One region of the Streptococcus sp. 27098_8_73 genome, then DNA from elsewhere that is predicted to be linked to it. Evidence: predicted binding sites of a transcription regulator. Region 1 holds the regulator's gene; the other holds the start of a gene.
The links. The regulator NrdR, encoded in region 1, represses ribonucleotide reductase genes. The targets are predictions, from matches to a motif close to ACACNATATATNGTGT.
Positions count from the first base shown of each region.

Region 1 (15,874 bases):
ATCCGACCTGAGACGGAGAAAGCTCATCATCAAAAAATGAGAGAAACCCAATTTTCCAATTCAGTTTCCCTCATCAGTCTATTCCAAATTTTGAGCTAGCAAGTTTAGGGTTTTAAGGATAAGCATCCGCCCATGAATTCCCTGAAATCGCTCTTGTTTTTTTCTTTATAAACAGTCCGAAGCAAGTCCTACTTCCGCTTCCTTGCAATCAAGTGAATCGGTGTTCCTTCAAAGACAAAGGCCTTGCGGATTTGATTTTCTAAGAAACGCAGGTAAGAGAAGTGCATAAGCTCTTCTTCGTTGACAAAGATGACAAAGGTTGGCGGTTTGGTTGCTACCTGAGTCGCATAGAAAATCTTGAGACGCTTGCCCTTGTCAGTCGGCGTCGGATTAATCGCGATAGCATCCATGATGACATCATTGAGTACCGCTGATGGAATTCGGGTATTCTGACTCTGACTGATTTGCTTAATCATGTCTGGCAGCTTATGGAGACGCTGCTTGGTTAGGGCAGAGACGAAGATAATCGGCGCATAAGACAAGTACTGGAACTGGTCGCGGATATCTTCTTCCCAGTCTTTCATGGTATGGTTGTCTTTTTCCAGCGTATCCCACTTATTGACGACGATGATCATTCCTTTTCCTGCTTCATGGGCGAAGCCAGCGATTCGCTTGTCGTACTCACGAATTCCTTCTTCAGCATTCAGCACCATCAGAACGACATCTGAGCGATCAATCGCCCGCATAGCCCGCATAACAGAGTATTTCTCCGTATTTTCATATACCTTGCCCGACTTGCGCATACCAGCCGTATCGATCATGGTAAATTCCTGACCTTCACTATCCGTAAAGACCGTATCAATAGCATCGCGCGTGGTACCAGCCACTGGACTGGCAATGACCCGATCCTCGCCCAAGATGGCATTGATCAAGCTAGACTTGCCGACATTAGGACGGCCAATCAAGCTAAACTTAATCATATCAGGATTTTCAACCACTTCCTCATGTGGAAGATTTTCAACGATAGCGTCTAGAACATCCCCTGTACCAATCCCATGGACAGAAGATACTGGAAATGGATCGCCCAAGCCCAGAGCATAGAAATCATAGATTTCATTGCGCATTTCGGGATTATCCACTTTATTAACCGCCAAGATAATCGGCTTGTGGGTCTTATAGAGCATGCGAGCGACATACTCGTCCGCATCCGTGATACCTTCCTTGCCAGACACGACAAAAACGATAACATCAGCCTCGTCCATAGCAATCTCAGCTTGGTGCTTGATTTGCTCCATAAAAGGCGCATCAACATCGTCAATTCCGCCTGTATCAATAATACTAAACTTACGATTCAGCCAATCTGCCGTCGCATAGATGCGGTCACGAGTAACCCCTTCCACGTCTTCCACAATGGAAATCCGCTCACCCGCAATCCGGTTAAATAGCGTTGACTTGCCGACATTGGGACGGCCGACAATGGCAATAGTTGGTAAAGCCATGTTTTTCCTCTTTCATTCTTTAGGACCGAGCTGAGCTCCGCCTTATTTTTCTAATTTCTTTTCTTTGAATAGTTGGTCAATCGCTTGATTCGGCTCCTGACCAAATTGGGCTGCCAAACGCTGGCTCCAAGTATCCTGTGCTCTCTCACCAGCATACTCAGCCTGCACATGGTCATAAGCCTCAATGACAGAGCTGAGTTGCTCGCAGTATTCTTCCTCAAAGACCACCGCTTCATACGGTAGGCGTGGCTTGACAGCATGGTTTTGATTGGGTTTTCCTAAAGCCATACCAAAAACTGGATAAGTATAGTCTGGCAGATTAAAGAGCTGGGCAATTTTTGAAGCTTCATAGCGGACTAAACCAATAATAACGCCGCCATAACCCAGACTTTCAGCTGCTAAGAGGGTATTTTGCCCTGCCAAAGCAGCATCTACCGAGCTAATGAGAATATTTTCGGTTCCTTCAGGGTAAAAACCATCCGTGTGCAATTGAACGCCCTTTTGAGCACGATTGAGGTCTCCTACAAAGAGCAAAAATGCTGAAGCCTGAAGAATTGCTTTCTGCGGAACTAAATCAAAGAGGGCTTCTTTTTTCTCTTTACTGCGCACCACAATGATCGAATAGGACTGGAAATTCTTCCAACTGGAAGCAGCACGTCCAGCATCGATAATGGCGCGTAGTTCTTCAGCTGAAATCTGCTCTTCCGTAAAGCGCCGAACAGACGTATGAGCCTTCATCAAGTTAATTGTTTCATTCATCGACGGTTCTCTCCTTCTAGATGCACTTCTTGAGCCAGAAACTTAATCCGCTCCATAACCCGCTTGGCTTGCCAGGTCTCATCGCCATTCTTAGAATTAGCAAAGTGACGCTCCAAATCTGCAAAACTAAAGTTAGAAGTAAAGAAAGTTGGCAGATTTTCCTGCATGCGGTGCTGGAGAATGACCTGCAAAATCTCATCCCGCATCCAGGGACTAGACTGCTCTGCACCGATATCGTCCAAAATCAGCACTTGAGCTGTCTTGACCTGGTCAATCTTGTCCTTGACCAAACCAGAGCTGATAGCATTCTTAACATCCAAAACAAAGCTCGGATAGTGAAGCAGAGTCGTTGAGACACTGCGTTTTTCTGACAAATCATGCGCCAGCGCAGCCATCATGTAGCTCTTACCCACGCCAAAATCTCCGTAGAGATAGACAGCCTTCTGATAATGCGGAAAATCCGCAACAAAACTGGTCAAGAGCTCAAAAGCCTTGTAACGACCAATATCGTCTAAATCCACTTTGGCCAAACTAGCCTCTTTTAGACTGACTGGCAGATTGATAAGGTTGAGACGGCTTCTAATCGCCTCCTGTCTCTCCTGCTCAATCAACTCAGGCGTCTCTTCATAGGCAACATCCGCATAGCCTTCATTTTTCACCAAAATTGGCTTATAACCCTTAGCAGTATAGTTCTGATCTTCTAGCAGGAAACGATCTCGTTCGGTAATGTATTGATTGAACTTAGAAATGCTCCGCTGAATTTCAGTTGGAGACAGTTGTTCTCGACTGATAAAGGCAGCGATATCTGGATCTGCTAAAATCTGTTGGACCAATTTTTGATAATCAAACTGCTTCACCTTATTCATATGAGGCATTGCCTGTCCTATTTTTTCCATTTAATCGCCTCCCTCTTCCAGTCTCGCTAAAAGTCTTCTTTTTTGTTCTTCTAGTTCCGCTTGTTTTTCTAAGCTGGTTTCATTCTTGTAATCCGGCTGACTCCAGTTCGGCACATTGCTTTTAGCAGAAGCTGGGCTGACTTGCGCAGGACGACTGTTCGTCTGCTGGTTGCGCTCACGGATTTTCAGGACTGCCTCTTCAGCCGAGGTCACCTTTTGATAAGAAAAGTCATTGGCCACCTTGAGGGCATACTTCTCATTGAGGTTGGCTGAATCCACCTTGTTAAAAGTCAGTAGCAGGATGATATTGATAACTTCATCCAACAGTCCCATCTCTGCCAAATCCTGAATCAGCTTCCGTTCACTACGCGTAATGGCCGCTTGACGGGTTTTCTTGATTTCTGCCAAAAAGAACAAGGGCTGCTTGCTTTTAGCCTCACGGATAATAGACTGCTCTTGTGGAGAAAAATCTCCCGAAACTGGTCTTTGCTGAATCTTTTGCTGCATCCGTTTCGTCGAAATCACATGTGACACAGCCGTTTCACGCGCTAAGACATAAGTCTCGTACCAAGTCCATTTCTTCTGCTCCGCAATAGCAAACAAGTCCAAGAGATCCGATTTTTCATCTGCAAAACGCAAGCCATCCTGAGCCATTCTCTGTTTAAAATGCGTCAAGTCAAAATCATTCTGGCGACTGTCTCTCATCGGACTGACTTCTTCCATGCCATAGATCTGGCTAAAAGAAGCACCGATCTTTTGCCCAGCTGGATTTTCCGGTCGTAGCTTATCTACCGCCGCCTGACCAATCTTTTTCTCCAAAAGACTACTGTACACATGGTGAGCAAAGAAGTCCTCAGCGGACAAGGTTGGATAGAGTCGGATGAAAAATCCCGTCTCCGTCTGGAAAAGCTCTAGCAACCCAATAGCTGATAGGCGCTCCAAGCTCCTCTCCAACGCTTCCATACCAAAGTCAAGATGATTTAAAATATGGCTGAAAAGTCGCTGCTGAGTTCCATTATCCCAAAAAGAAACCAGATAAAGATAAAGCGCGACTGCATCCTTGCCCACAATAGGTAGATAATAACGGGTCAGTCCGCTCATATCTTGACTGACCTGGTTATTAGACAAGAAAGAAAAATGATCATTTGGTTTCATAAGCCATTATTTTTCCTTTTTCTTCTTAGAACCCTTGGTAATCTGCTTCAAAAGGCTTTCCAACTCGCCAACATCCTTAAAACTCCGATAAACACTGGCAAAACGGACATAGGTAATTTCATCCAGCTCGGCCAGCTCATCCATGACCAGAGAGCCAATATATTCGCTGGCAATTTCATTTTCGCTCTGACTGCGAAGTTTTTGCTCAATCCGATTGACCAATTCTTCGATCTCGTCACTTGAGACTGGACGCTTCTGAGCGGAGCGGATGATTCCATTAAATATCTTATCCCGAGAAAACTGCTCACGCGTTCCATCTTTTTTGACAACGACTAGGGTTCTTTCTTCCACGCGCTCATAAGTTGTAAAACGATGCTGGCATTCCTCGCATTCACGGCGGCGACGGATTGTATTTCCATCTTCTGCCTGCCGGCTGTCAACCACACTTGATTTGCTTCCACCACATTTGGGACAACGCATGTCATTTCCTCCTAGAATCTTAATACTTCATTATACCATGTTTTGGGCAATAACAAAAGACGAGAGATTTCTCGCCCATAAAAAAACTAAAGCTGACAAAGCAGCTTTAGCAAGGTAACCTTCTTTCAAAAATCAAACAAATGAGAACTCAGCCCTTCTTGTCAAAATACTTTTTGGTTTCAGCAATAATGACAGGAGATAAGGCCAAGAGAGCAATCAGATTTGGCAAGGCCATCAAGGCATTGACAATATCGGCAATGACCCAAACTGCTTCTAGCTCAATAAAGCCCCCTAAGAGCACCATAGCAACAAAGATAATTCGGTACAAGCGAATATATTTAACACCAAAAAGGAACTCAAAGCAGCGCTCACCGTAGTAGTTCCAGCCTAAAATAGTGGTAAAAGCAAACAGAACTAGAAAAACGGATAGAAGGATTGGACCAAAATTGGCAAAGACAGTCGCAAAGGCTGCCTGAGTCAAGGACACGCCGTTAAGATTACCATCCCAGACACCTGTGATTAAAATTGTTAGACCTGTCAGACTACAAATAATCAGAGTATCGATAAAGGTTCCCGTCATAGAAATCAATCCTTGTTCGACAGGCTCCTTGGTCTTGGCTGCCGCCGCAGCAATGGGTGCTGATCCTAAACCAGATTCATTGGAGAATACTCCGCGTGCAACCCCATTTTGAATCGCCATCTGGATGGTTGCACCAGCAAAGCCACCAACAGCAGCCGTCTGACTAAAGGCAGAACTAAAGACTAGCTGAAGAGTTGGCAGCAAACGATCTAGATTGACTGCTAATACAGTCACAGTCCCCAAGATATAAATAGCCGCCATAAAAGGCACAACTTTGGTCGACACTCGAGCAATCGACTGAATACCGCTAAAAATAACTAGAGCCACCAAAATAGCCAAGATAGAGGCAGTCACAGCTGGAGGCAACTGAATCGTATTCTGCATAGCTTCTGTAATGGAATTCACCTGTGTGAAGGTCCCAATCCCTAAAAGAGCCACCAATACACCTGCTACAGCAAAGAAGATAGCCAGCGGACGCCACTTCTCGCCCATTCCTAGTAAGATATAGTGCATGGGACCGCCCGCCATGGCTCCATGAGCATCCTTGCGCCGGTACTTGATAGCCAAGAGGCCTTCGGCATACTTGGTTGCCATTCCAAAGAAAGCTGCTAGCCACATCCAAAATAAGGCGCCCGGTCCACCAACTTTTATGGCAGTCGCTACACCGATAATATTCCCCGTGCCAACCGTGGCTGCCAATGCTGTACAAAGAGCTGCAAAGCTAGACACATCTCCATGATGATCCTCACCGGAAACAAAAATTAAGCGAAAGGCGCGAGAAAGGCGCGAAATCTGTAGCAACCTCAGACGAAGTGTCAGATAAAGCCCTGTTCCAACTAATAAAATCAAGAGGGGAGGCCCCCAGACCAGAGAATCAATTTGATTCAGCAATTTCAACATAAATCTTCTGCTCCTTTTCCACACCGAGAAAAAGAAAAGTACATGTTTACACATGTACTCTGGATGCCTGAGAATGACCCTTTCCTGTCCTTCCCTTGCTCTGTCCTTTTACCTGAGAGTTTGAGCAGTTGCCTGCCTTGCCCCTTCGGTGCCAATCATGGTCTCTCCAGAGTTCCGTCCATTTCACAGTCATAAGGCTCAAACACTTATTTCTGAAAAACTTCATTCGGTGTTTATTCTAAATTTTCTATTATTTTAAAATAATATTCGGTTTTTGTCAATGTTTTATGAAAAATTTTGAATATTCTATAACCCCAAAAGGTTAGATAGAAAATTTATTCAAAGGTAAGATGATAGTAGCTCATAGAATCTCCTTGGTTACCTGTTGATGTAGTTATTTATGGTTCACACTGTTTGAAGTTCTGTAAGTTTTTATTGCACTATATTTTACAATTTTTCATTTCTTAAAGTATTGACAACATTCTTCCAAGAGTTAGTCCAGAGAAATTTTAGAAAGTCCTGTTAGTTCAGCACTGCTTTCTTGCTTGACTTGTAGGCAATGAAAAAGAATGGGTCGTTCTACAAAGCCCTTCTCACCTCCTCAAAGACTAGGCATAAGGCTGCAATTCTGGATTAATTGGTGTGTTGGCCAGATTATTGGCATAATTGCAGAGGGTCGCAAGGCTGACACCTAGAACTACATCCAGAGCATTCTCATGTGTATAGCCCGCTTCTAGGAAGTCTGACAAAGCCTCATCTCCGACCCGTCCCTTGGTATTGATAACAGCAATGGTAAATTTAGCAAGTGTATCTAGCTTCGGATCTGTATCAATCGGAGTACGATTGCGCAGAGCCTCCAAAAGATCATCATTCATTTGAATCTGCTTGATTGAAAAAGCTGTATGACCCGCCACACAGAAAGCACAACCATTAGTAACTGCAGCCGTAATCTGCACTACTTCGCGCTCAGTCGGTGTCAGGCTGTTACGGCGATTGATAGCTCCAACCGTCCGATAAGTTTCCAAAGCCGTTGGTGCATTGGCCAAAAGACCGATAAGATTAGGAATGTAGCCACCGTTATCTTTTTGAACAGTTTCTAAAGCCTCTTTCACCTCAGCTGGTGCAGACTCAATCGTATGGATAGTAAATTCTGACATATGAAACCTCATTTCTTTTAATTAGAAACTATCTTAACATAGGACCAATGACTTGTATAATATATATTTTATATGGCCTCTATAAAGAGAATATATTGCTACATGTCAAACCTAAATATATTACCTGCCTTAACTGCCTCCATACCTCTCTCAAGCATGAAAAAGAAGCCCTAAGGCTTCTGGCTAATATTTTCTAAAACGTTGATAACGCTCTTCTAAGAGTTGGTCAAGGGAAAGTTTAGAAAGTTCCGCTAGTTCAGTACTGATCTCTTGCTTGACTGCAGCTAGGAGCTCATTTTTATTAAAGCCGCGTTCGGGGATGACCTTCTCAACGACACCCATCTGCAAAAGCTCATGCGAGGTGATTTTCATCATCTCAGCCGCCTCCATTGCTCGGCTGCCATCCTTCCATAAAATCGAAGCAAAGCCTTCAGGACTGAGAATGGCATACATAGAGTTTTCCAGCATCCAGACCTTGTCAGCAACTGCCAAGGCTAGCGCCCCACCAGAGCCACCCTCGCCGATGATAATGGCAATAATGGGCACTTGCAGATCGCTCATTTCCATGAGATTACAGGCAATTGCCTCACCCTGTCCGCGCTCTTCAGCACCGACGCCAGGATAGGCACCAGCCGTATTGATAAAGGTCACGACTGGACGGCCAAATTTCTCAGCCTGTTTCATGAGACGCAAGGCCTTACGATAGCCTTCAGGATGAGGTTGTCCAAAGTTTCGTCGCAGATTGTCTTGCAAATTGCGACCTTTTTGAATACCGACCACTGTGATCGGCTGACCATTTAATGTTCCGATACCGCCAATGACAGCACCATCATCACGAAAACCACGATCTCCGTGCAATTCCACAAAATCATCAAAAATTCCTTGGGCAAAATCTAGAGCCGTCAAACGGGACTGATCACGCGCCGCTTTTATAATCTGACTGATTTTTGTCATTGGTCACCTCCATGAAAGCTCAAGAGAGTAGCAATCCGATCCCGCAATTCACCACGTTTTACAATCGCATCAACAAAGCCATGCTCCAGCAAAAATTCTGCCTTTTGGAAGTCATCTGGCAATTTTTCCCGTACAGTAGACTCAATAACCCGGCGACCGGCAAAGCCTACCAAGGCCTGCGCTTCCGCCAAGATAATATCGCCCTCCATAGCAAAAGAGGCTGTGACACCGCCTGTAGTCGGATCTGTCAAAACGGTCAGGTAAAAAAGACCAGCCTTTGAATGACGTTGCACAGCAGCAGAAGTTTTAGCCATTTGCATCAAGCTCATGATCCCCTCCTGCATGCGGGCACCGCCAGAAGCCGTAAAGAGGACGACTGGCAGCTTATACTCTGTCGCATACTCAAAGAGGCGGGTAATCTTTTCACCGACAACCGTTCCCATTGAAGCCATGATAAAGTTGGAATCCATAATCCCAAGGGCTGTTTTTTGTCCTTTGATACTAGCTGTCCCCGTCAAAACGGCCTCATCTAGGCCAGTCTTTGCCCGTGTCTCCGCCAGTTTTTCTCGATAATTTGGAAAACGCAAGGGATCTGTCGTCTCAATACCAGTGAACAATTCCTCAAAGCTTTCTTGATCCACCGTCAAACTCAGGCGCTCAAAAGCTGAAATCCGAAAAGTATAGCCACAGCTTGGACAGACACGCTCTGCCCCCAAATCCTTTTGATAAATGGTATGCTTACAACCTGGACACTTGGAAAAAAGCTCATCTGGAACTTCTGGTTTGGGCTGAGGCAAGGCACGTGAGGAACGATTAGGATTGATCCGAATATATTTATCCTTTTTTGAAAACAAAGGCATTGCTTACTCCTTCATCAAATTGTAGAGTGATTCTGCTTCTTTCAAACAGAATCACTCCTTGTCATCTATTTTTTCTCTTGATAAGCCGGAAGGAACTTCTCCATGAGAAAAGCTGTATCATAATCACCAGCAATCACATTAGGATCTGAAATCAAATCCAGCTGGAAATTGCTATTGGTCACAACACCGTCGATTTCTAGCTCATAGAGAGCCCGTTGCATCTTCATCAGGGCATCAAAGCGATTTTCCCCGTGAACGATGATTTTGGCAATCATGCTGTCATAGTAAGGAGGAATGGTGTAGCCAGGATAGACCGCCGAATCCACACGCAGTCCCACTCCGCCACTTGGCAGATAAAGATTGGAAATCTTTCCTGGGCTCGGTGCAAAGTTAAAGGCTGGATTTTCAGCATTGATCCGACACTCAATCGCATGTCCTCGAATCTCAACATCTTCTTGACTAAAGGACAGCTCTTGACCATCTGCAATCTTAATCTGCTCTTTAACAATATCCACACCGGTAACAAACTCAGTCACTGGATGCTCTACCTGCACCCGAGTATTCATCTCCATAAAGTAGAATTCACCCTTGGCTTCATCCAGCAGAAATTCAATCGTTCCAGCATTTTCATAGCCGACAGACTCAGCAGCCCGAACAGCCGCTTCCCCAATCTGCTGGCGCAGGGTTTTCCCAATCGCCACAGACGGACTTTCTTCCAGCACCTTCTGATTATTCCGCTGCAAAGAACAATCCCGCTCGCCCAAGTGGACCACATGCCCCTGCTGATCTGCTAAAATCTGCACTTCAATATGGCGCGCTGGATAGATAACTCGCTCCATATACATGGCACCATTACCAAAGGCCGCTTTGGCTTCACTAGAAGCAGACTCAAAGGCCGCTACTAAATCCTCAGGCTTTTCAACCTTACGAATACCCTTGCCGCCGCCGCCAGCAGAAGCTTTAAGCATGACTGGATAACCAATCTTTTCGGCGACTTCCAAGGCTTCTTCAGAGGTATGGACTTCCCCATCAGAACCCGGGATAACTGGCACTTTGGCCTTAATCATCTGAGCCCGCGCATTGATCTTGTCCCCCATCAAGTCCATGACAGCACCTGAAGGTCCAATAAACTTAATGCCGACTTCTTCGCACATAGTCGCAAATTTAGAGTTTTCGCTCAAAAAACCAAAACCAGGATGAATGGCTTCCGCACCTGTCAGAACAGCAGCAGACAGGACAGCGTTCATATTCAGATAAGAATCTGTAGACTTGGCTGGCCCGATGCAGACGGCCTCATCAGCCAGTAAAGTATGGAGCGCTTCCTTATCAGCCGTTGAATAAACAGCGACAGTATCAATTCCCAGTTCGCGGGCTGCACGAATAATTCTGACCGCAATTTCCCCACGGTTAGCAATTAAAATTTTACGAAACATGGTGAAATCTCCTCTTTCTTATTGACCAATCGCAAAGGTCAAGGTTCCGCTTGCTGCAAGTTTGCCATCAACTTCAGCCTTGGCCTCCACCACTGCAATGGTTCCGCGGCGCTTGACAAACTTAGCCGTCATAATCAGCTGGTCGCCTGGCACAACTTGCTTCTTGAACTTAACCTTGTCCATGCCAGCATAGAAGACCAGCTTGCCCTTATTTTCTTCTTTAGACAATTCCAGTACACCAGCCGTTTGAGCCAGTGCCTCCATGATCAAGACACCTGGCATAACTGGATACTGAGGGAAATGTCCGTTAAAGAATGGCTCGTTGATCGTCACATTTTTCAGAGCGACAATCTCATCTTCGCTGACTTCCAATACACGATCCACCAAAAGCATAGGATAGCGATGCGGAAGCGCCTCTTTTATTGCATTGATATCAATCATTTGATGCGTACCAGCCCTTTCCCAAACTCAACCATTTCTTCATTCTGAACCAGAATTTCTGTAATCAGACCATCTTTTGGTGCTGGAACTTCATTCATGACCTTCATGGCTTCAATAATCATCAGAGTTTGACCTTTTTTAACTTGGTCTCCTACACTGACAAAAGCTGGTTTATCTGGACCTGCAGCTAAGTAAGCCACGCCAACCAAGGGACTTTCCACAACATCACCCTCAGCAGCTGGTGTCGGGGCCTCTGGAGCCACCTCAGGTGCTGCAGTTGGAGCTGCTTGGGAAACTGTCTCAGATACAGGTGCACTTGCTGGCCGCACTGGAACTACAACAGGAGCTGCACTGACTGATGGAGTTGCTGCGACTGCGGCAGAACTTTCATTCTTACTGAAAGTCAGCTCATCACTTTGATTTTTATAAGAAAATTCACGTAGGCTTGATTGGTCGAACTGAGCCATCAAGTCTTTAATTTCATTGATATTCATCTAGCCCTCCCAACGCTTGAATGCCAGAACAGCATTGTGACCGCCAAAACCAAATGTATTAGAAATCGCATAAGGAATTTCTTGCTCCAAACCTTGTCCATAAACAACGTTCGCTTCAATATAGTCTGACAATTCACTTGTTCCGGCTGTTTTTGGTACAAAGTTATGGCGCATAGCTTCGATGGTAGCGATTGCTTCTACCGCTCCTGCAGCCCCAAGCAAGTGTCCTGTGAATGACTTGGTTGAAGATACAGGTACTTCTTTACCAAGAACAGCTACGATAGCACCACTTTCTCCTTTTTCATTAGCAGGAGTTGAAGTACCGTGGGCATTGACATAAGCCACTTGCTCTGGAGAAATCTCTGCCTCTTCCAAAGCCAATTTGATTGCCTTGATGGCACCTTGACCTTCTGGATGAGGTGAAGTCATGTGGTAAGCATCACAGGTATTACCGTAGCCAACTACTTCAGCCAAGATAGTCGCTCCTCGTTTTTCAGCGTGTTCCAGACTTTCAAGCACCAACATACCAGAACCTTCTCCCATGACAAAGCCATTACGGTCTTTGTCAAATGGAATAGAAGCACGAGTTGGATCTTCTGTAGTTGATAGGGCAGTCAAAGCTTGGAAACCAGCAATGGCAAATGGAGTGATAGACGCTTCTGATCCACCAACTAACATGACATCTTGGAAGCCAAACTTGATAGAGCGGAAAGCATCTCCAATGGCATCATTTGATGAGGCACAAGCTGTATTGATTGATTTACAAATCCCGTTTGCTCCGAAGCGCATAGCAACATTCCCTGAAGCCATATTTGGCAAAGCTTTTGGAAGAGTCATTGGCTTAACGCGTTTTGGACCTTTTTCATGCAAACGGATAACTTGATCTTCGATTTCCTTGATACCACCGATACCAGAAGCCACGATGACACCAAAGCGATCTTTGTCAATTGCTTCTACATCAAGATTCGCATTTGTTACCGCTTCTTGAGCTGCATATAAGGCATACAGAGAATAATTGTCAAAACGATTGGTGTCTTTCTTGATAAAGTATTTATCAAAAGGAAAGTCTTGGACCTCTGCCGCATTATGAACAGCAAAATCGCTGTGATCAAACTTGGTGATGGGACCAATCCCAATCTTACCTTCTTTTAAACTATTCCAAAATTCTTCTGGTGTATTTCCGATGGGAGAGGTTAAGCCATAACCTGTTACAACAACTCGATTTAGTTTCATAGTGAACTCCTTTATGATAATTGGTAAACTGTCAAATCCAAATGCATGCAATTACTGCATTGTCAGTCCGCCATCAATCGCGATGACCTGACCAGTAAGGTATTCCTGACCTGCTAAGAATAGGGCAACATCCGCTACTTCTTCGGTATTGCCGAACCGTTTCATTGGGATTTGAGCCAGAGAAGCTTCTTTGATTTTTTCAGAAAGCCCGTCCGTCATATCCGATTCGATAAAGCCTGGGGCAATCACATTGACACGAATATTGCGTCCAGCTACCTCACGAGCAACCGACTTAGAAAATCCAATCAAGCCAGCTTTAGAGGCTGCATAGTTGGCCTGACCAACATTGCCTGTCAAGCCGACAACACTTGATAGGTTGATGATTGCTCCCTGACGAGCCTTGGTCATTGGTTTCAAGACAGCTTGCGTCATATTGAAGGCTCCAGTCAGATTGACCTTCAGCACTTGCTCGAAGTCTTCCTCTGTCATCTTGAGCATAATCTTATCGCGGGTAATTCCAGCATTATTGACTAAGACATCTACAGAGCCCAAAGCTGCAATCGCCTCTTCAATCATTCGCTTAGCATCAGTACCATCAGACACATCGCCTGAAATAGCCACGACTTTGACCGGATAGCCAGCAAACTCAGCCAAAACTTCGTCTGAAATTTGACCACGCCCATTCAAAACAATATTGGCACCCGCACTTGCAAACTTATGGGCAATAGCCAGACCAATCCCACGGCTAGAGCCAGTAATAAAAACATTTTTATTCTTTAATTCCATTGGTATTCCCCATTATTTTTCCATTAGGGCTGTCAAAGTCTCCACACTTTCAACATGATAAACAACTGCTGATTTATCAATTTTTTTCAGAAAGCCAGACAATACTTTCCCTGGACCAATCTCGATAAACTCAGTCACACCAGCTTCCTGCATTTTAGCGATACTATCGTAGAAACGAACCGGCTCCATAACCTGACGAGTTAACAATTCCTTAATTCTGCCAGTTTCCATGATATCCGCCTCTGTATTGCCCACTAGCGGAAGCTGAAAATCAGCAAATTCTGTTTCAGCCAAAACCTGAGCTAATTGCTCACTGGCTGGTTTCAAGAGAGCTGTATGGAACGGACCAGAAACGTTTAGCGGAATCAAGCGTTTCACACCTGCTTCTTTGAGGAGTTCCACCACTTTATCCACCGCTGCCACATCTCCTCCAATGACGATTTGACCTGGAGTATTGTAGTTGGCAGGAGAGACGACTCCTAGCTGACTAGCCGTCTGGCAAGCTTCCTCGATAAGAGATACGTCCGCATTTAGGACCGCAACCATCTTTCCAGAACCAGCAGGAGCTGCTTCTTCCATGAAAGCTCCACGTTTTGCGACTAGAGCCACCGCTGTTTTGAAGTCCAGCGCGCCAGCAGCTACCAAGGCAGAGTATTCGCCCAGAGAAAGACCAGCTACCATATCAGGTTGGATTCCTTTTTCAGCCAGCAGGCGATAAATAGCAAGAGAAGTTGTCAAAATTGCTGGTTGAGTATAGCGAGTTTGGTTGAGTTTTTCTTCATCTTGGTCAATCAATGCCCGAACATCATAGCCCAGAACTTGATTTGCTTCCTCAAAAGTTGCCTTAACCACATCATACTGCTCATAGAGGTCACGAGCCATTCCCAGATATTGGGCTCCCTGACCAGCAAATAGAAAGGCTGTCTTAGTCATTTCTAGTTACTCCTGCCCAACGTTTTGCTTCTTGCTGAATCTTCTCAGCAGCGCCATAATAGATATCCTTGAGGATTTCTTCGACGGTTTCTTCCTTGCTGACCAAGCCTGCAATCTGACCAGACATGACGGAACCATTTTCCACATCGCCACGGACAACTGCATTGGCCAGAGCACCAGCACCCAGATTTTCAAAAACAGTCAAGTCTGGATTTTCTTGCTTGAAGGCTTCTTTTTCAGCCTTTTCAAAATCGCGAGTCAGCTTATTCTTGAGCGCACGAACCGCATGACCGAAGTGTTGAGCAGAAATTGTCGTATCGATATCACGAGCTTTCAAAATCATATCTTTATAATTTTGATGGGCATTAGATTCCTTAGCTACAACGAAGCGTGTTCCGACCTGAACCGCTTCTGCTCCTAACATAAAGCCAGCCGCAGCACCAGATCCATCCGCAATACCACCAGCCGCAATAACTGGAATGTTAACTGCTTCTACAACCTGACGAACCAAGGTCATGGTTGTTAACTTACCGATGTGACCACCAGCTTCCATTCCTTCAGCAATGACGGCATCTGCTCCGATTTTTTCCATCCGTTTAGCCAAAGCCACACTTGGTACAACAGGAATCACAGTAATACCTGCTTCATGGAAACGAGCCATGTACTTGCTTGGATTGCCCGCACCAGTCGTTACCACTTTTACACCCTCTTCGATCACCAAATCCACGATGTCATCTACAAAAGGCGACAAAAGCATGATATTGACGCCGAAAGGACGATCCGTCAAAGACTTAATCTTATCAATATTGGATTTCACCACTTCCTTAGGCGCATTTCCACCACCGATGATCCCAAGACCACCAGCCTTTGAAACAGCACCAGCCAAGTCACCATCTGCGACCCAAGCCATACCACCTTGGAAAATAGGATATTTAATATCTAATAATTCTGTAATTCGTGTTTGCATAATACCTTCCTCTAATCATTGCTTAAGTAATAGCTTGAGCCCAAACCGCTAGATAGCAACCTTTTTACTTTGAAATTCAAACTATTACCTAAACAAGAGAGAATATCTTGCGATACTCTCAAATCTTTATTATTTTGTTTTTTCTTCTACGTAGGTAACCAAGTCACCAACTGTTTTCAAGCCTTCTTCAGTTTCGATTTGGATGTCAAATGCATCTTCGATTTCTGAAATTACTTGGAACAAATCCAATGAATCTGCTTCAAGATCATCGAAAGTTGACTCAAGTGTAACTTCTGATGGCTCTTTACCAAGTTCCTCAACGATAATTTCTTGTACTTTTTCAAATA
Region 1 is NZ_JAPVZT010000003.1:32,065-47,938, forward strand. It holds gene der (ribosome biogenesis GTPase Der) at 189-1,499, opposite strand; gene O3651_RS02780 (NADPH-dependent oxidoreductase) at 1,542-2,258, opposite strand; gene dnaI (primosomal protein DnaI) at 2,255-3,154, opposite strand; gene O3651_RS02790 (DNA helicase) at 3,155-4,309, opposite strand; gene nrdR (transcriptional regulator NrdR) at 4,316-4,789, opposite strand; gene O3651_RS02800 (alanine/glycine:cation symporter family protein) at 4,938-6,269, opposite strand; glycine riboswitch at 6,360-6,449, opposite strand; gene O3651_RS02805 (carboxymuconolactone decarboxylase family protein) at 6,878-7,426, opposite strand; gene O3651_RS02810 (acetyl-CoA carboxylase carboxyl transferase subunit alpha) at 7,610-8,380, opposite strand; gene accD (acetyl-CoA carboxylase, carboxyltransferase subunit beta) at 8,377-9,240, opposite strand; gene O3651_RS02820 (acetyl-CoA carboxylase biotin carboxylase subunit) at 9,306-10,673, opposite strand; gene fabZ (3-hydroxyacyl-ACP dehydratase FabZ) at 10,692-11,114, opposite strand; gene accB (acetyl-CoA carboxylase biotin carboxyl carrier protein) at 11,111-11,608, opposite strand; gene fabF (beta-ketoacyl-ACP synthase II) at 11,609-12,841, opposite strand; gene fabG (3-oxoacyl-[acyl-carrier-protein] reductase) at 12,893-13,627, opposite strand; gene fabD (ACP S-malonyltransferase) at 13,640-14,560, opposite strand; gene fabK (enoyl-[acyl-carrier-protein] reductase FabK) at 14,553-15,527, opposite strand; gene O3651_RS02855 (acyl carrier protein) at 15,657-15,874, opposite strand, start outside.

Region 2 (15,874 bases), on a different contig from region 1:
ATATTGTCGTCACCGACCTCGTCCTTGATTTCGATATTGGCTCCGTCCAGTGTAGCCAGGGTAATGGCACCTGTCATCATAAACTTCATATTGGAAGTACCAGAAGCTTCCTTGGAAGCCAGAGAAATCTGCTCTGATACATCTGCCGCAGGAATGATGAGCTCAGCTAGGCTGACACGGTAGTTTTCTAGGAAGACAACCTTGAGTTTGCCTTGCAGGCTTTCATCCTTGTTGACCAGATTGGCTACTTCATTGATCAGCTTGATAACAGACTTGGCAAAGTGATAGCCTGGAGCAGCCTTGGCACCGAAGATAAAGACGCGCGGTACCATGTCCTTATCAGGATTGTCCTTGAGGTCCCAGTAGAGCTTGATGATATGAAGCAGGTTGAGCAGCTGACGCTTATAAGCGTGGAGGCGTTTCACCTGGACATCAAAGATAGCTTCTGTAGAAACTTCTACTCCTGTTGATTCCTTGATGAAGTCAGCCAGACGAGCCTTGGCTTCTTGCTTCACTCGGTAGAAATCGCCCAGCACTTGCTGATTGTCCTTGAATTCCAAAAGCTTGCGCAGCTCATGGATATCACTTCTCCAGCCCTTACCAATCAACTTATCAATCTCAGATGACAGAGGCTGGTCCGCAATCTGCAGCCAGCGGCGCTGGATAATCCCATTGGTCTTGTTATTAAACTTCTCTGGATAAATGCTGTAAAAATCACGCAAGGTGTCTTCTTTGAGCAGTTCGGTGTGGAGTTTGGCAACACCATTGATTGAATGCCCACCGATGATAGCCAAGTGGGCCATGTGGACTTGATTGTCCTTGACAATCCGAGTGTTTTCGATGACCTTCGGATCAAGGCCACGTCCAGCCATTTCAGCTACATAGCGGTTGTCGATTTCTAGGATGATTTGATAAACCCGCGGCAAGACATTTTTGAAGAGCTCCGCATCCCATTTTTCCAAGGCTTCTGACAAAATGGTGTGGTTAGTGTAGCTCATGGTCTTGACCGTCGCATTCCAAGCATCTGCCCACTCGAGACCATAATCATCCAGCAAAAGGCGCATAAACTCAGCTGGTGCGACTGCTGGGTGGGTATCGTTGATATGGACGGAAACCTTCTCATGAATATCCTTGAGCGGACGACCTTGCTTGAGATAAGACTTGATAATAGTCTGCAGACCCGCACTGGTCATAAAGTATTCCTGAATCAGACGCAGTTCTTTTCCTTCGTAACTAGAATCGTCTGGATAGAGAATGGCAGTGATGTCCTGCACCCGGCGACGGGCTTCAATAGTTGGATAGTCCAGTTCGTATTCTTCTGGGATTTCAACATCCCATAAACGGAGATTGTTGATATTGTCATTGCCAAAGCCAATCTGAAGCACGTCATAAGGCACAGCACGCAAAGTTTTAGAATTCTCATAAACCGGTACAATGCGGCCTTCTTCATTGGCACGCAAGTAGACATTACCAAAGATTTTAACATCCACAATGCCGTGATCCTTACGGGTTTCCCAGACATTGCCTAGACTGCCAAACCAATCATCTGGAATTTCCACCTGATAGCCATTCACGATTCTCTGCTTGAAAAGACCGTAGCGATAGCGAATCCCATTGCCAAATCCTGGATAACCCGTTGTAGCTAGCGAGTCCATGAAGGCTGCTGCCAAACGACCAAGTCCCCCATTTCCCAAAGCCATATCGTGCTCAGCATTTTTTACATCTTCAAAGTCAACTCCGAGCTCAGCAAAACTTTCCTTGACCGTATCAAGAATACCTAAATTGAGCAGGTTGGTTTCCAGCATACGTCCCGGCAGAAACTCAATTGAGAAATAATAGGCTGTTTTTTGCTGCTGTTCCACGAGTTTATTGCGGCGCTCCAGCCACAGTGGCGTGATATATTTACGAATGGTACTAGCGAGGGCTTGAAAAAGCTCGGCTGCTGTAGCATCCGCAATCTTAATCAGCTGTCGTTCGTGCAAAGTATCCTTGAAATCTCGGATAAACTGTTCTTTATTTAATTCCATTTTTACGAATTAACTTCCTTTCTTTTAGGGAAAAGCATCCGTCTGGATAAGATGTCAACATGAGAAAGACCACTTACCCGACAAATCCTCTCTTGTCAGAAACAAGAGAGGATTGCTGTTCTAATGCAACATACTAGAGTAGTGACTCATATAAATCACTGTATGCTCGACTGGCTGTATCCCAAGAGAAATCTCTTTCCATCGCCTGTATTTGCAGACTGCGCCAAGCTTCTCGGTCATGCCAGTAAAGATTGAGGGCTTCTTTGAAAGTCCATGTTAGCCAATAACCAGAGAAGTTATTGAAGCTAAAGCCTGTTCCCTGCCCATCATAGACGTTGAAAGGTTCAACCGTATCTCGCAGGCCACCAACCTCGTGAACCAGTGGCAGTGTACCGTAACGCATGGACATCATCTGCGACAGACCGCAAGGTTCAAAGCGGCTCGGCATAAGGAAAATATCACTAGCCGCATAGATTTCCTGAGCCAAAGTAACATCAAAAAGGATATTAGCGGACAATTTTTCAGGATAAGCCTGACCAAACCAAGCGAAGGCCCGTTCAAATGCAGGGTCGCCTGTTCCAAGTAGCACAATTTGCACATCTTCCTGAAGCAAATTATGAAGCTCTTCCACCACCAAATCAAAACCTTTTTGACGTGTCAAACGAGAGACGATACCAACGACAGGAACATCATCCCGAACCGGCAAGCCTACTTTTGCTTGAAGCGCTCGTTTGTTTTCCAATTTCCCAGTCAAATCATCTTTATTAAAGTGATAAGCCAGCAATTTATCTGTTTCTGGATTGTAGATATCTGTATCAATACCATTGACAATACCGACCAGCTTGCCTGACTCCATCCGAAGAATCTGATCCAGACCGCAGCCAAACTCAGCTGTCCGAATTTCGTTGGCATAGCTCGGTGAAACAGTCGTCACGCGATCCGCATAGAGAATGCCCGCTTTCATCCAGTTGAGGCAGTCATTCCAACGGAGAGTTCCGTCTGCATAACGTTCATAGCCGACACCAAAGAGTTCCCAAAGCATGCTATCCGGAAATTGTCCCTGAAACTCTAAATTGTGAATAGTCAGTACTGTCTTGATGTTGTTATAGGCCTGAATCCAGCGGTATTTTTCCTTGACCAAGAAAGGAATCATGGCCGTATGGTAGTCGTGCGCATGGAGAACATCTGGAATAAAGTCAATGCGCTCCATCAGTTCGATTGCTGCTAATTGGAAGTAGGCAAAACGCTCGCCGTCATCAAAATCGCCATAGACATGCCCACGGAAGAAATAATGCTGATTATCGATAAAGTAGAAGTTGACACCTTCCAACTCAATCTTTTTGACACCGACATATTCCCGACGCCAACCGACACTGACTTCAAAGGAGAAGAGATCTTCAACTTGATCACCAAATTTAGCATCCGTCATATCATAATAGGGCAGAATGACTCCAACTTCATGACCAGCTTTGACCAAGGATTTGGGGAGGGCGCCGATAACGTCCCCCAAACCACCCGTCTTGGAAAAAGGTGCCCCTTCTGCTGCTACAAATAAAATTTTCATGAAACGATGTCCTCTGTAACTTTTTGACCTTTCTTCAGTACAACTGGATGTTCAGCTGTCCCTCGAACGACAACTCCTTCAGCAATCTCAACGCCCTTGTCCACAATTGCATATTCTACCACTGCATTTTTTCCAACGACAACGCGTGGGAAGAGGAGACTGTCTTTGACACTGCTACCCGCTAAAATTCTTGTATTCCGCGAAATAACAGAATTTACAACTTCACCTTCTACAATACTACCTGAGGCAAACTGAGAGCGATTTACCTTCGATCCTGTTGCATAGTAAGTCGGCTCTTCGTTTTTCACCTTTGTATAAATCTTTTGATTTGGTGAGAAGAGGGAGTAGAATTTCTGCCGATCAAGCATGTCAATGTTAGCTTTATAGTAGGAACCAACAGAGTGGATATTTGCTAGATAGCCTGTGTACTCGTAAGCAAAAGCTCCAACTTCAGCTGCCAAGTCCCGAAGAACATAGCGCAGTTTTTGTGGGAATTCTTTTTGGGCTTCTTCTTCCAATTTTTCAATCAACCAAGGCGTATCTACTACAAAAATATCTGTAGACATATTGAAGAGCTCGCCCTCGTCTCTATCACTATGCAGCTTGTGTCCTAGGACATGGTCCGTTTCACTGACTTGCAGAACTGCATTCACATCTGAAATATCTTTAGATGGCAATTTCTTGTAAACCACTGTCATCGGTTGCTGGGTTGTGTTATGCAAGTGGAAGACTTGATTAAGGTCAATGTTGATTAACACATCACAGTTTAGGGCTACAGTTTGGTTAGAGCCTGAACGCTTCAGATAAGTCAGTAACTGTTCATAATATTCCTTACCAACTGTGCTGCTTTCTACACGAGTATTGTAAATGCCTAGATAGTAGTGGCTCAAAAGTGTAGACAAGCCCCACTCACGACCTGAACGAATATGGTCAAAGACAGAGCTGATATTGTCTTGTTGGAAGATACCAAAGACACTACGAACACCAGCATTAGCAAGGCTAGAGAGTGGGAAGTCAATCAAGCGGTATTTCCCACCAAATGGCAAACTGGCAACTGGACGATGTTCTGTTAAGGTTGACATGTCGTGGAAACCGACCGTATTTCCTAAAATCGCTGAATATTTATCAATCTTCATCTGTTGGTACCCCCACTTTTTCATTATATCCGACTACTTGCACTTCATCTGTCCCGTCAATCTCCACACCATCAGAAATAACAGCACCCTCACCAATGATCGCACGTTTAATCTTAGCTCCCTGACCAATAATAGCGCCACTCATAATGACAGAATCAGTGACTTCTGCACCCTCACGAACTTGAGCGCCTGTTGAAAGAATAGAGTGCTTAACAGTTCCATCTACGAAACAGCCGTCAACTACCAAAGAATCTTCAACATGAGCATTTGCACCAAGGTAGTTTGGTGGTGAAATCAAGTTGCGTGAGTAAATTTTCCACTGACGATCACGACTGTCTAAAGCATTTTCTGGGCTAATGTATTCCATGTTAGCTTCCCAAAGTGACTCAATCGTACCAACGTCTTTCCAGTAGCCGTTAAATTCATAAGCATAAACGCTTTCGCCAGATTCAAGATAGTTAGGAATAACATTCTTACCAAAGTCGGACATATCGACATTGCTCTTTTCAGCAGCAATCAGCATATTGCGGAGACGTTGCCAGTCAAAGATATAGATTCCCATAGAAGCCTTGGTTGATTTAGGATTTTCTGGTTTTTCTTCAAATTCAACGATCCGATTATTAGCATCGGTATTCATAATACCAAAACGGCTGGCCTCCTTGAGAGGCACATCCAAGACTGCAACCGTCAAACTAGCGCTGTTATCCTTATGGGATTGGAGCATATCATCATAGTCCATCTTGTAGATATGATCTCCAGATAGGATTAAGACATATTCAGGATTGATACTGTCAATATAGTCAATATTTTGGAAAATAGCGTGGCTAGTTCCCTCAAACCAACGATTTCCTTCACTGGCAGAGTAAGGCTGAAGAATGGATACACCTGTGTTGATACCATCCAAGCCCCAGCTTGAACCGTTCCCGATGTGACTGTTCAAAGCAAGTGGTTGGTACTGGGTAATCACACCGACATTGTTGATCCCAGAGTTAGCACAGTTTGACAGCGCAAAATCAATAATACGATAACGACCACCAAACTGTACTGCTGGTTTTGCAATACTTTGTGTGAGCTTTCCAAGACGAGTTCCTTGCCCACCGGCAAGGATCAAAGCTAGCATTTCATTCTTCATATCCTACTCCTTTGTGGAATCTTTTTTAGCATTTTTACGAACATTCACACGACGCTTGATTTTCCAAATACTTGCTCCCAAAGCTGGTAGCGTAAAGGTCAAGGTCTGCGGATAATCTTTCCATAGTCCCTCTTGAGACTGAACTGTTTCGTTGTGTTCTTTCCAAACACCTCCCCATTTCTCTAATTCAGTATTCCATACTTCTTCATAAACGGCTGCCACTGGCACACCAATGGTAAAGTTTTTGCGCTCTACTGGCACCATATTGAATACACAGACTAACATATCTCCTTTTTCCGTCTTACGGATAAAGGAAAGGACACTCTGATCGGTATTGTCGGCATCGATGATTTCGATGCCATCGTAGCTAAGATCAATCTCCCAAAGCGGACGATTATCTCGATAAAAGGCATTGAGGGCAGAAGTGAAGGTTTGCATCTGCTTGTTCATCTGATCGTCCAGATTTGACCATTCCAGCTGCTCTTCTGACTTCCACTCTAGGAATTGACCAAATTCTGAACCCATAAAGAGCAGTTTCTTGCCTGGATGGCAGATTTGATAGGTCAAGAGGTTGCGTAGACCAGCAAATTGATTATAGCGGTCACCCCACATCTTATGCATCATGCTCTTCTTACCATGAACGACTTCGTCGTGAGAGAAAGGCAAGAGGAAGTTTTCAGAAAAAGCATACATAAAGCTGAAGGTCACCAGATTAAAATCGTACTTGCGATAAATCGGGTCTTCTTCATAGAAACGGAGAATATCGTTCATCCAGCCCATATTCCACTTGAAGTCAAAGCCCAAACCGCCCATCTCTCTCATGCCTGTAATCTTGGTTTCGGACGAGCTCTCTTCAGCAATCATCATGACATCAGGATGAGCTAGCTTGATGACCGTATTCAAGCGCTGCAAGAAATAGTAGCCTTCATAGTTACGATTACCGCCGTCCTTGTTTGGCTGCCAAGGACCACTATCGTAGTCTAGATAGAGCATGTTGCTAACCGCATCCACACGAACCCCATCTAGATGGTAGAAATCAATCCAGAACTTGATACTAGAAATCAAGAAAGATTGCACTTCATTTTTTCCCAAGTCAAAATTCAAGGCACCCCAGCCATAGTTGTGAGCTCGGTCATGATCCTGATACTCAAAGGTTGGTGTTCCATCATAGTAGGCCAAGGCATCGTCATTGATGGTAAAGTGACCTGGAACCCAGTCCACAATGACACCAATATTATTCAAGTGACATTCTTCGACAAAGTCCTGAAATTCCTCTGGCGTTCCATAAGTATGTTCAAAGGCAAAGTAACCCATGAGCTGGTAGCCCCAGCTGAGTCCCAAAGGATGGGCCATGAGCGGCATGAACTCAACGTGTGTATAGTTCATTTCGACCAGATAAGGAATCAACTCCTCCTTAAGCTGAGCCATAGAATATGGACTGCCGTCAGGATTGCGTTTCCAAGAGCCAGCGTGTACTTCATAGATATTGACCGGTCTTGAGAAAAAGCCCCAACGCTTTCTCCGAGCCAGCCAAAGTCCATCTTGCCACTTCTTCTCTGGAATAGTCCGAACAATAGCTCCCGTACCTGGGCGCTCTTCCAAATAGATAGCCAGCGGATCAATTTTCAAGATTTCCTGACCACTACTGCGTTTGATATTGTACTTGTAAATATCTCCTTCCTTAGGCAAATCCGTGAAGACTTCCCAGACACCGCCTTCATTGCGAGTCATAGGAATCTGCTCTCCATACCAATTGGTGAAATCTCCAATCAGATGCACATTCTGCGCATTTGGAGCCCAAACTCTAAAAGTGTAGCCAGCCTTGCCATTCACCACATCCTGATGCACTCCCAAATAATGCTGCAAATGAAAGTTTTCACCTGTTGTAAAGGTTCTTAATGCTTCTTTTTTGTCCATTTAGTCACCTTTCTATTTGTAAGCGTTTTCTATGTTTCTATTTTACCCCATTTTCTTATATTTTTCAAGTAAATTTCCAAAAACTATCTCAAAAATTTCAAAAGCCCAATTTCTTCAAAATAATGAGTTGCTATATCAATAGATCGTTGAAGAAGATCTCATGAAATACTGATTCTACAGGATTTTACCTGAAATATTTGATATAAAATTAGAGATAAAACGGTTAAAATTTGTATAGACCAATATGTAAATTTACATTTTAAAATGATAAGTAATCAAAAATATAAAGGCTTGCTTATTTTTATATTGTTCGAACACTTGTTAGAATTACAAGTTCATAAAGGTAAGAAAAAAGGCCGCACAAAGCCGCCTTTCTCATTATTTCACATCAAACACGATGGATTTCACTTGTGTCATCGCTTCGATACTGTAACGAATCCCTTGCACTCCGGCTCCAGATCCCTTAACACCAAGGAATGGGAAGTTATCTGGACCACGTTGGGTCTTATTATTGATGTGTACAGTACCCACTTCCAGTTTCTCAGCAATTTCAAATGCTTTCGGGAAATCATTTGTAAAGACTGAAGATTGAAGACCAAATTCTGACTGATTACAGATCTGAATAGCCTCTTCAACGGAAGTCACACGAATAATCGGAAGAACAGGACCAAATGGCTCTTCCCAAGCTAATTTCATATCCAGTGTCACATGGTCAAACAAGGCAGGCCAGATGAGATTTGCTTCACGTTTGATTTCTATCAAGGCTGACGCTCCCTTTTCTTGAGCATCTTCAATCAAGCCCCAGATGAAATCTGCTGATGCGTTATCAATGACTGGTGTGATATCCGCATTATCAAAGGGATCCCCAACCGTCAGTTTCTCTACCTCTGCCTTAATCAGCGCCGCTAATTTATCTGCCACGCTCTCCATGACAATGACACGTTTAATAGCCGTACAGCGCTGACCGGAATAACTGTATGCCCCGCCAACAATCTGCTTAGCTGCATGTTCCAAGTCAGCATCTTCCAGCACGACTGCAGCATCCTTACCACCCAATTCTAACATAATTGGACGCATGCCAGCCAACTTACCGATGCGTTCTCCGATTGGAGTCGAACCAGTAAAGTTAATGTAGTTTACTTCCTTATGCTCAATGATGTAATCCCCAATTTCTGAACCACGTCCTGTGATGGTATTGAAAACACCAGCAGGCAGACCAGCCTCAGCAAAAGCCTGAGCCAAGAGCAGACCAGAAATTGAACCTTGTGTAGGTGGCTTAAAGATCACGACATTTCCACCGATAAGGGCAGGAGCAATCTTAGAACCAGACAGGTTGACTGGGTAGTTAAATGGCGCGATAGCCAAGACAACTCCTACAGGCTCACGACGAACCACAGCCAATTTTCTCTTGCTGGCAGCCTCAAAGCCGCCACCTTCCATAACCTGGCCATGAATACGAATTCCCTCTTCGGCCGCATAGCGAATCAAGTCTGCTGTCCGAACAACTTCTCCAATCGCCGCTTTGATACCCTTGGCAACTTCTTTTGCAAGAATTTCGCCAATCTTTTCCTGATCGCGCTCCAAAATATCCGCGGCCTTATGCAGATAAGCTGCACGTTCGACTGCTGAAAGAGCGCGCCAAGCTGGCAAAGCCGCACGAGCGCTCGCCATCGCATCATCAACCTCTGCCTGACTCATGGCAGGCACAGTTCCTAAAATCTCATTATTGATAGGAGATGAGATGGTGATTTCATTTTCAGAAGCTCTCCACTCTCCATTTATATAGTTCTTATATTGTGTCACGTGTCCCCTCCAAAATGTTATTAAGTATCATTTTATCAAATTTTCTGAAAATTTCAACTAAATTTTATAAATTTAAAGAAATTTTTCACAAATTTCACAAATCATTTTCTTTTGTTTATATGAACTCTCCATATTTCTCGATTTTTCATCGAGTCTCACTTTCTACACTAGGTCTACTATGACGCTGAAAAAACTAAAAAAGACCAGGAAAATTTCCTGATCTTAATTTTCAGATTAATCGAAGTCAAGATATTCTTTTTCAAGTTCAAGAACTTCTTCCATCGTTGCACATTCAGTCAATGCGCGTTGTGCAAGTTCTTCCATCTTCTTCGTATCCAATTTCTTCATGAGGCTACGAGTCCGAAGGACAGAAGTGGCACTCATAGAGAACTCATCCAAGCCCATACCGACAAGGAGTGGCACAGCTGTTTGGTCACCGGCCATTTCTCCACACATACCTGCCCACTTGCCTTCAGCGTGAGCTGCCTTGATAACGTTGTTGATCAAGCGAAGGATAGATGGGTTGTATGGTTGGTAGAGGTATGAAACTTGTTCGTTCATACGGTCAGCAGCCATTGTGTATTGGATCAAGTCGTTAGTACCGATAGAGAAAAAGTCAACTTCTTTGGCAAATTGATCCGCTAACATTGCTGCCGCTGGAATTTCAATCATGATACCTACTTGGATATTATCCGCTACAGCAACTCCTTCCGCTTGCAATTTCGCTTTTTCTTCTTCGTAAACTGCTTTAGCCTTGCGGAATTCTGTCAAAAGAGCAACCATTGGAAACATGATGCGCAATTGTCCATGTACAGAAGCACGCAAGAGGGCGCGGATTTGTGTACGGAACATAGCGTCACCAGTTTCAGAGATAGAGATACGCAATGCACGGAAACCAAGGAATGGGTTCATTTCATGCGGCATATCGAAGTAAGGAAGTTCCTTATCTCCACCGATGTCCATGGTACGGACAACCACTGGTTTACCATTCATTCCTTCAAGTACAGCCTTGTATGCTTCGTACTGCTCATCTTCTGTTGGGAAGTCTTGTGAATCCATGTAAAGGAATTCTGTACGGTAAAGACCTACGGCTTCAGCACCATTTGCATTGACACCTTCAACGTCTTTTGGTGTACCAATGTTAGCAGCGAGTTCAAAGTGTTTGCCATCGGCAGTCACTGTTTGAGCATCTTTCAAGAGAGCCCATTCAGCTTTTTGCTTCGCATAAGCTTCACCATCTGCTTTGAATTCTGCTGCTTGCTCTTCAGTTGGGTTAATGATTACTTCACCAGTGATACCATTAGCTGCGATGATATCGCCGTCTTTAACGAGTTCAGTGATATTATTAGTTCCCAATACCGCTGCGATTTCAAGCGTACGCGCCATAATCGCAGAGTGGCTTGTTCGTCCACCGATATTGGTTACAAACGCCTTAACAAATTTCTTGTCTAATTGAGCTGTATCAGAAGGAGTCAAGTCATGTGCAATGACAACTGATTCTTCATTGATAGAAGCTGGATTTGGTAATTTCTTGCCCAAAAGGTTTGCCAAAACACGCTTCGTTACGTCACGAATATCTGCCGCACGTTCTTGCATGTATGGATTGTCTTCCATACCTTCAAAAATAGCGATAAACATGTCTGTAACTTCTTTCAGACCAGCTTCCGCATTTACTTTCTTAGTACGGATCGTTTCTTTGATTTGACCAACCATTTCAGGGTCAGCGAGTACCATTAAGTGAGCGTCAAATACTTGAGCTGCTTCTTCACCAAGGCTATCTACTGCTTTCTCACGGATAACAGAAAGCTCGTTCTGTGAAGCTTCAAGAGCTGCATCCAAACGAGCCTCTTCTGCATTCGTATCATCGACTGAAACAGTCTCAAATGACAAATCCGGTTGAACTAATAGATATGCCTTAGCAACAGCAACACCATCAGATGCCGCAATTCCTTTAAGCATTTCTGTCATTTTCTTATGCCAATCCTTCTTTTTCCATTGTTTCTGAGATAGCAGCGATAGCATCATCCGCGTCTGCACCTTCAGCTGAGATTGTAACGTCAGCACCTTGGCCAACACCAAGACTCATAACACCCATGATTGATTTAAGGTTTACTGATTTACCTTTGTACTCAAGAGTGATATCTGAAGCAAATTTGCTAGCTGTTTGTACCAACAATGTTGCTGGACGCGCGTGAATACCTGTTTCTGCCACAATGTGGAAATCTTTAGAAGCCATAGTTAGACTCTCCTTTAAAATAATTCTTTTTGAGTTAAAGTGATAACCCTTACAAGTTGGTATTATATCACTTTTTGAAATCTTTTTCAAGAATTTTATAGCCCGCTTACAAAATATTTCGTTAGACTTTGAAAATGAATTCTGTTTTAAAATAGTAGATTCAATCATCAACTCCCTCTCTTTCCAAAATAGTCTCTAGGCTTTCTTCCTTATAATGAATTCTTCTTGGTCTAGCTTCGCTTAAAGTACAGTAAGCGCTGTTACTTCTTGTGGTTATTTCTCTTTGTTTCGATGTTTTATACACTATATATTGTATCTCTATAGTTGCTATAAGAAAATGTCATACAATATTTAGTTCAAAACTGTTGACATCGAATTCGCTTTTAGATATACTAGTTTCAGATTAAAATTTAAGAAAATGAAAGTATAGAGGAATCATCTAATGGTAACTATTTACTCTAAAAACGATTGTGTTCAATGCAAGATGACCAAGCGTTTTCTTGATACCAACAATGTGGAATATCGTGAAATCAACCTTGATGAGCAACCAGAATACATCGACCATGTTAAAAGCCTCGGTTTCAATGCAGCGCCTGTTATTCAAACGCCAACTGAAGCATTTTCTGGTTTCCAGCCTGGTAAACTTAAAAAATTATCATAATCTCGCCAGTATTTAGAGCTTTGTTGCCGCTCCTATCATTCGTAGGAGCCGTTTATTTTGTAAAAGCAAAAGACATTTTAGAAAAAGGAAAATTATGGGACTCAAACACTTAGAAGATGTGACTTACTTCCGTCTAAATAACGAAATCAACCGTCCAGTCAATGGGCAAATCATGCTTCACAAAGACAAAGAAGCCTTGGAAGCCTTCTTTAAAGAAAATGTTGAACCAAACACGATGAAGTTTGCTTCTATTACTGAAAAAATTCAATATTTAATCGAAGAAAACTACTTGGAAAAAGAATTTATCCAACTCTATTCTCCTGAATATATTGAAGAGTTGTCTGCTTTTATCCATGCTCAAGATTTCAAGTTCAAATCTTTCATGGCTGCCTATAAATTCTATAACCAGTATGCACTGAAGACAAATGATGGTGAATACTATCTGGAAAGCATGGAAGATCGGGTGCTCTTTAATGCCCTCTACTTTGCCAACGGAGATGAAGCCATTGCCAAGGATATTGCAAATGAAATCATCCACCAGCGCTATCAACCGGCTACACCAAGCTTCCTCAACGCTGGCCGGGCTCGTCGTGGCGAATTGGTTTCCTGCTTCCTCATCCAAGTAACAGATGACATGAACTCAATCGGCCGTTCCATTAACTCTGCTCTGCAATTGTCTCGTATCGGAGGTGGGGTCGGTATTTCCCTCAGCAATCTGCGGGAAGCTGGAGCACCTATAAAAGGTTATGAAGGAGCTGCATCTGGCGTTGTACCTGTTATGAAACTCTTTGAGGACAGTTTCTCCTATTCTAACCAGCTGGGCCAACGTCAGGGAGCTGGAGTTGTTTACCTCAATGTCTTCCACCCAGATATCATCGCTTTCCTTTCTACTAAAAAAGAAAATGCTGATGAAAAAGTTCGGGTTAAAACCCTCTCACTCGGTGTTGTCATTCCAGATAAGTTCTATGAATTGGCGCGCAAGAATGAAGATATGTATCTCTTCAGCCCTTACTCAATCGAACGTGAATACGGTGTACCATTTGCCTATATCGATATCACAGAGAAATACGATGAGCTAGTTGCCAATCCTAAGATCACCAAGACTAAGATCAAGACCCGTGATTTGGAAACAGAAATTTCTAAACTCCAACAAGAATCTGGCTATCCTTATGTCGTAAACATCGATACAGCTAATCGTTCAAATCCAATTGACGGTAAAATCATCATGAGCAACCTTTGCTCAGAGATCCTGCAAGTTCAGGAGCCTAGCCTCTTGAATGATGCACAAGAGTATCTCCACTTAGGGACAGATGTATCATGTAACTTGGGTTCTACTAACGTCGTCAACATGATGACTTCGCCTGACTTCGGAAAATCCATCCGGACTATGACACGTGCTTTGACCTTTGTTACAGACAGCTCACACATCACAGCAGTTCCTTCAATTGACCACGGTAATAGTTTAGCCCATACCTTTGGTCTGGGAGCTATGGGATTGCACAGCTATTTGGCGCAACAACTGATTGATTATGGATCTGCGGAAGCTGTGGAGTTCACCAGCATCTACTTTATGCTCATGAACTACTGGACCTTGGTTGAGTCTAACAATATCGCTCGCGAGCGCGGTGTGACCTTCCACAACTTTGAAAAATCTGACTATGCCAACGGCACTTACTTTGACAAATACCTGACGGGTGAATTTGTACCTAAGTCTGACCGTGTCAAAGAACTTTTCAAAGATATCTTTATCCCAACCGCTGCTGACTGGACAGAACTTCGTGACAAGGTAAAAGCGGACGGTCTCTACCACCAAAACCGCCTAGCTGTTGCACCAAATGGTTCTATCAGCTACATCAACGATGTTTCTGCTTCAATCCATCCAATCACTCAGCGGATCGAAGAACGTCAAGAAAAGAAAATCGGTAAGATTTACTATCCTGCGGCAGGCTTGTCAACTGAGACTATTCCTTACTACACCAGCGCCTATGACATGGATATGCGTAAGGTTATTGATGTCTATGCAGCCGCAACTGAGCACGTGGACCAAGGACTTTCACTGACTCTCTTTATGCGCAGCGATATTCCTAAAGGCCTCTACGAGTGGAAAAAAGAAAGCAAGCAAACAACCCGCGACCTTTCTATCCTGCGTAACTACGCCTTCAACAAGGGAATCAAGTCCATCTACTACGTCCGCACCTTCACTGATGATGGCGGTGAAGTAGGCGCTAACCAATGTGAAAGCTGTGTGATCTAGCAAGTAACAATTTACAATTACACCATTTAAATTCAACAAAATAAAGTATAAAAAACACTTATCGCAATGTCGCCAAGGAAATCATTCCATCCGCGACATAAGCAAGTATTAGAAGTTTAAAGCGAGATTATCATGGAAACATACTATAAAGCCATAAACTGGAATGCTATCGAAGATGTCATCGACAAATCAACTTGGGAAAAGCTGACGGAGCAATTCTGGCTCGATACACGGATTCCCTTGTCTAATGACCTGGATGACTGGAGAAAATTGTCCAACAAGGAAAAAGACTTGGTCGGCAAGGTCTTCGGAGGATTGACATTGCTGGATACCCTCCAATCTGAATCTGGTGTGGATGCCCTACGCAAGGACGTCCGTACTGCCCACGAAGAAGCCGTCTTCAACAATATCCAATTCATGGAATCCGTCCACGCAAAATCCTATTCTTCTATCTTTTCTACCTTGAATACCAAGGCTGAAATTGAAGAAATCTTTGAATGGACCAACACAAACCCATACCTACAAAGAAAAGCAGAAATTATCAATGAAATCTACCTCAATGGTAGCCCCCTAGAAAAGAAGGTTGCCAGCGTTTTCCTTGAAACCTTCCTCTTCTACTCTGGTTTCTTTACACCCCTCTACTATCTTGGTAACAACAAACTGGCCAACGTTGCTGAAATTATCAAACTGATCATCCGTGACGAGTCTGTCCACGGAACTTACATTGGTTACAAATTCCAACTTGGTTTCAATGAATTACCTGAAGAAGAGCAAGAGAAACTCAAAGAATGGATGTACGACCTACTCTACACCCTCTACGAGAACGAAGAAGGCTATACGGAAAGCCTCTATGACGGTGTTGGTTGGACCGAAGAAGTCAAAACCTTCCTTCGTTACAATGCCAACAAGGCTCTCATGAACCTAGGACAAGATCCACTCTTCCCAGATTCAGCAGACGATGTCAACCCAATCGTCATGAACGGGATCTCAACAGGAACATCCAACCACGACTTCTTCTCTCAAGTCGGAAATGGTTACCTTCTTGGTGAAGTTGAAGCCATGCAAGATGATGACTATGACTACGGTTTAACCAAATAATTTTCAGACACTAGAAAACGACTAACATGTTCATCAAGTTAGTCGT
Region 2 is NZ_JAPVZT010000005.1:127,056-142,929, forward strand. It holds gene O3651_RS05090 (glycogen/starch/alpha-glucan phosphorylase) at 1-2,027, opposite strand, end outside; gene glgA (glycogen synthase GlgA) at 2,161-3,591, opposite strand; gene glgD (glucose-1-phosphate adenylyltransferase subunit GlgD) at 3,588-4,727, opposite strand; gene O3651_RS05105 (glucose-1-phosphate adenylyltransferase) at 4,717-5,859, opposite strand; gene glgB (1,4-alpha-glucan branching protein GlgB) at 5,863-7,776, opposite strand; gene O3651_RS05115 (NADP-dependent glyceraldehyde-3-phosphate dehydrogenase) at 8,155-9,579, opposite strand; gene ptsP (phosphoenolpyruvate--protein phosphotransferase) at 9,814-11,547, opposite strand; gene O3651_RS05125 (phosphocarrier protein HPr) at 11,552-11,815, opposite strand; gene nrdH (glutaredoxin-like protein NrdH) at 12,258-12,476, shown strand; gene nrdE (class 1b ribonucleoside-diphosphate reductase subunit alpha) at 12,571-14,730, shown strand; gene nrdF (class 1b ribonucleoside-diphosphate reductase subunit beta) at 14,863-15,828, shown strand.
Region 2: nrdH (glutaredoxin-like protein NrdH) is a predicted target of NrdR. The motif match lies at 12,116-12,131, and genes of this name have one in related genera.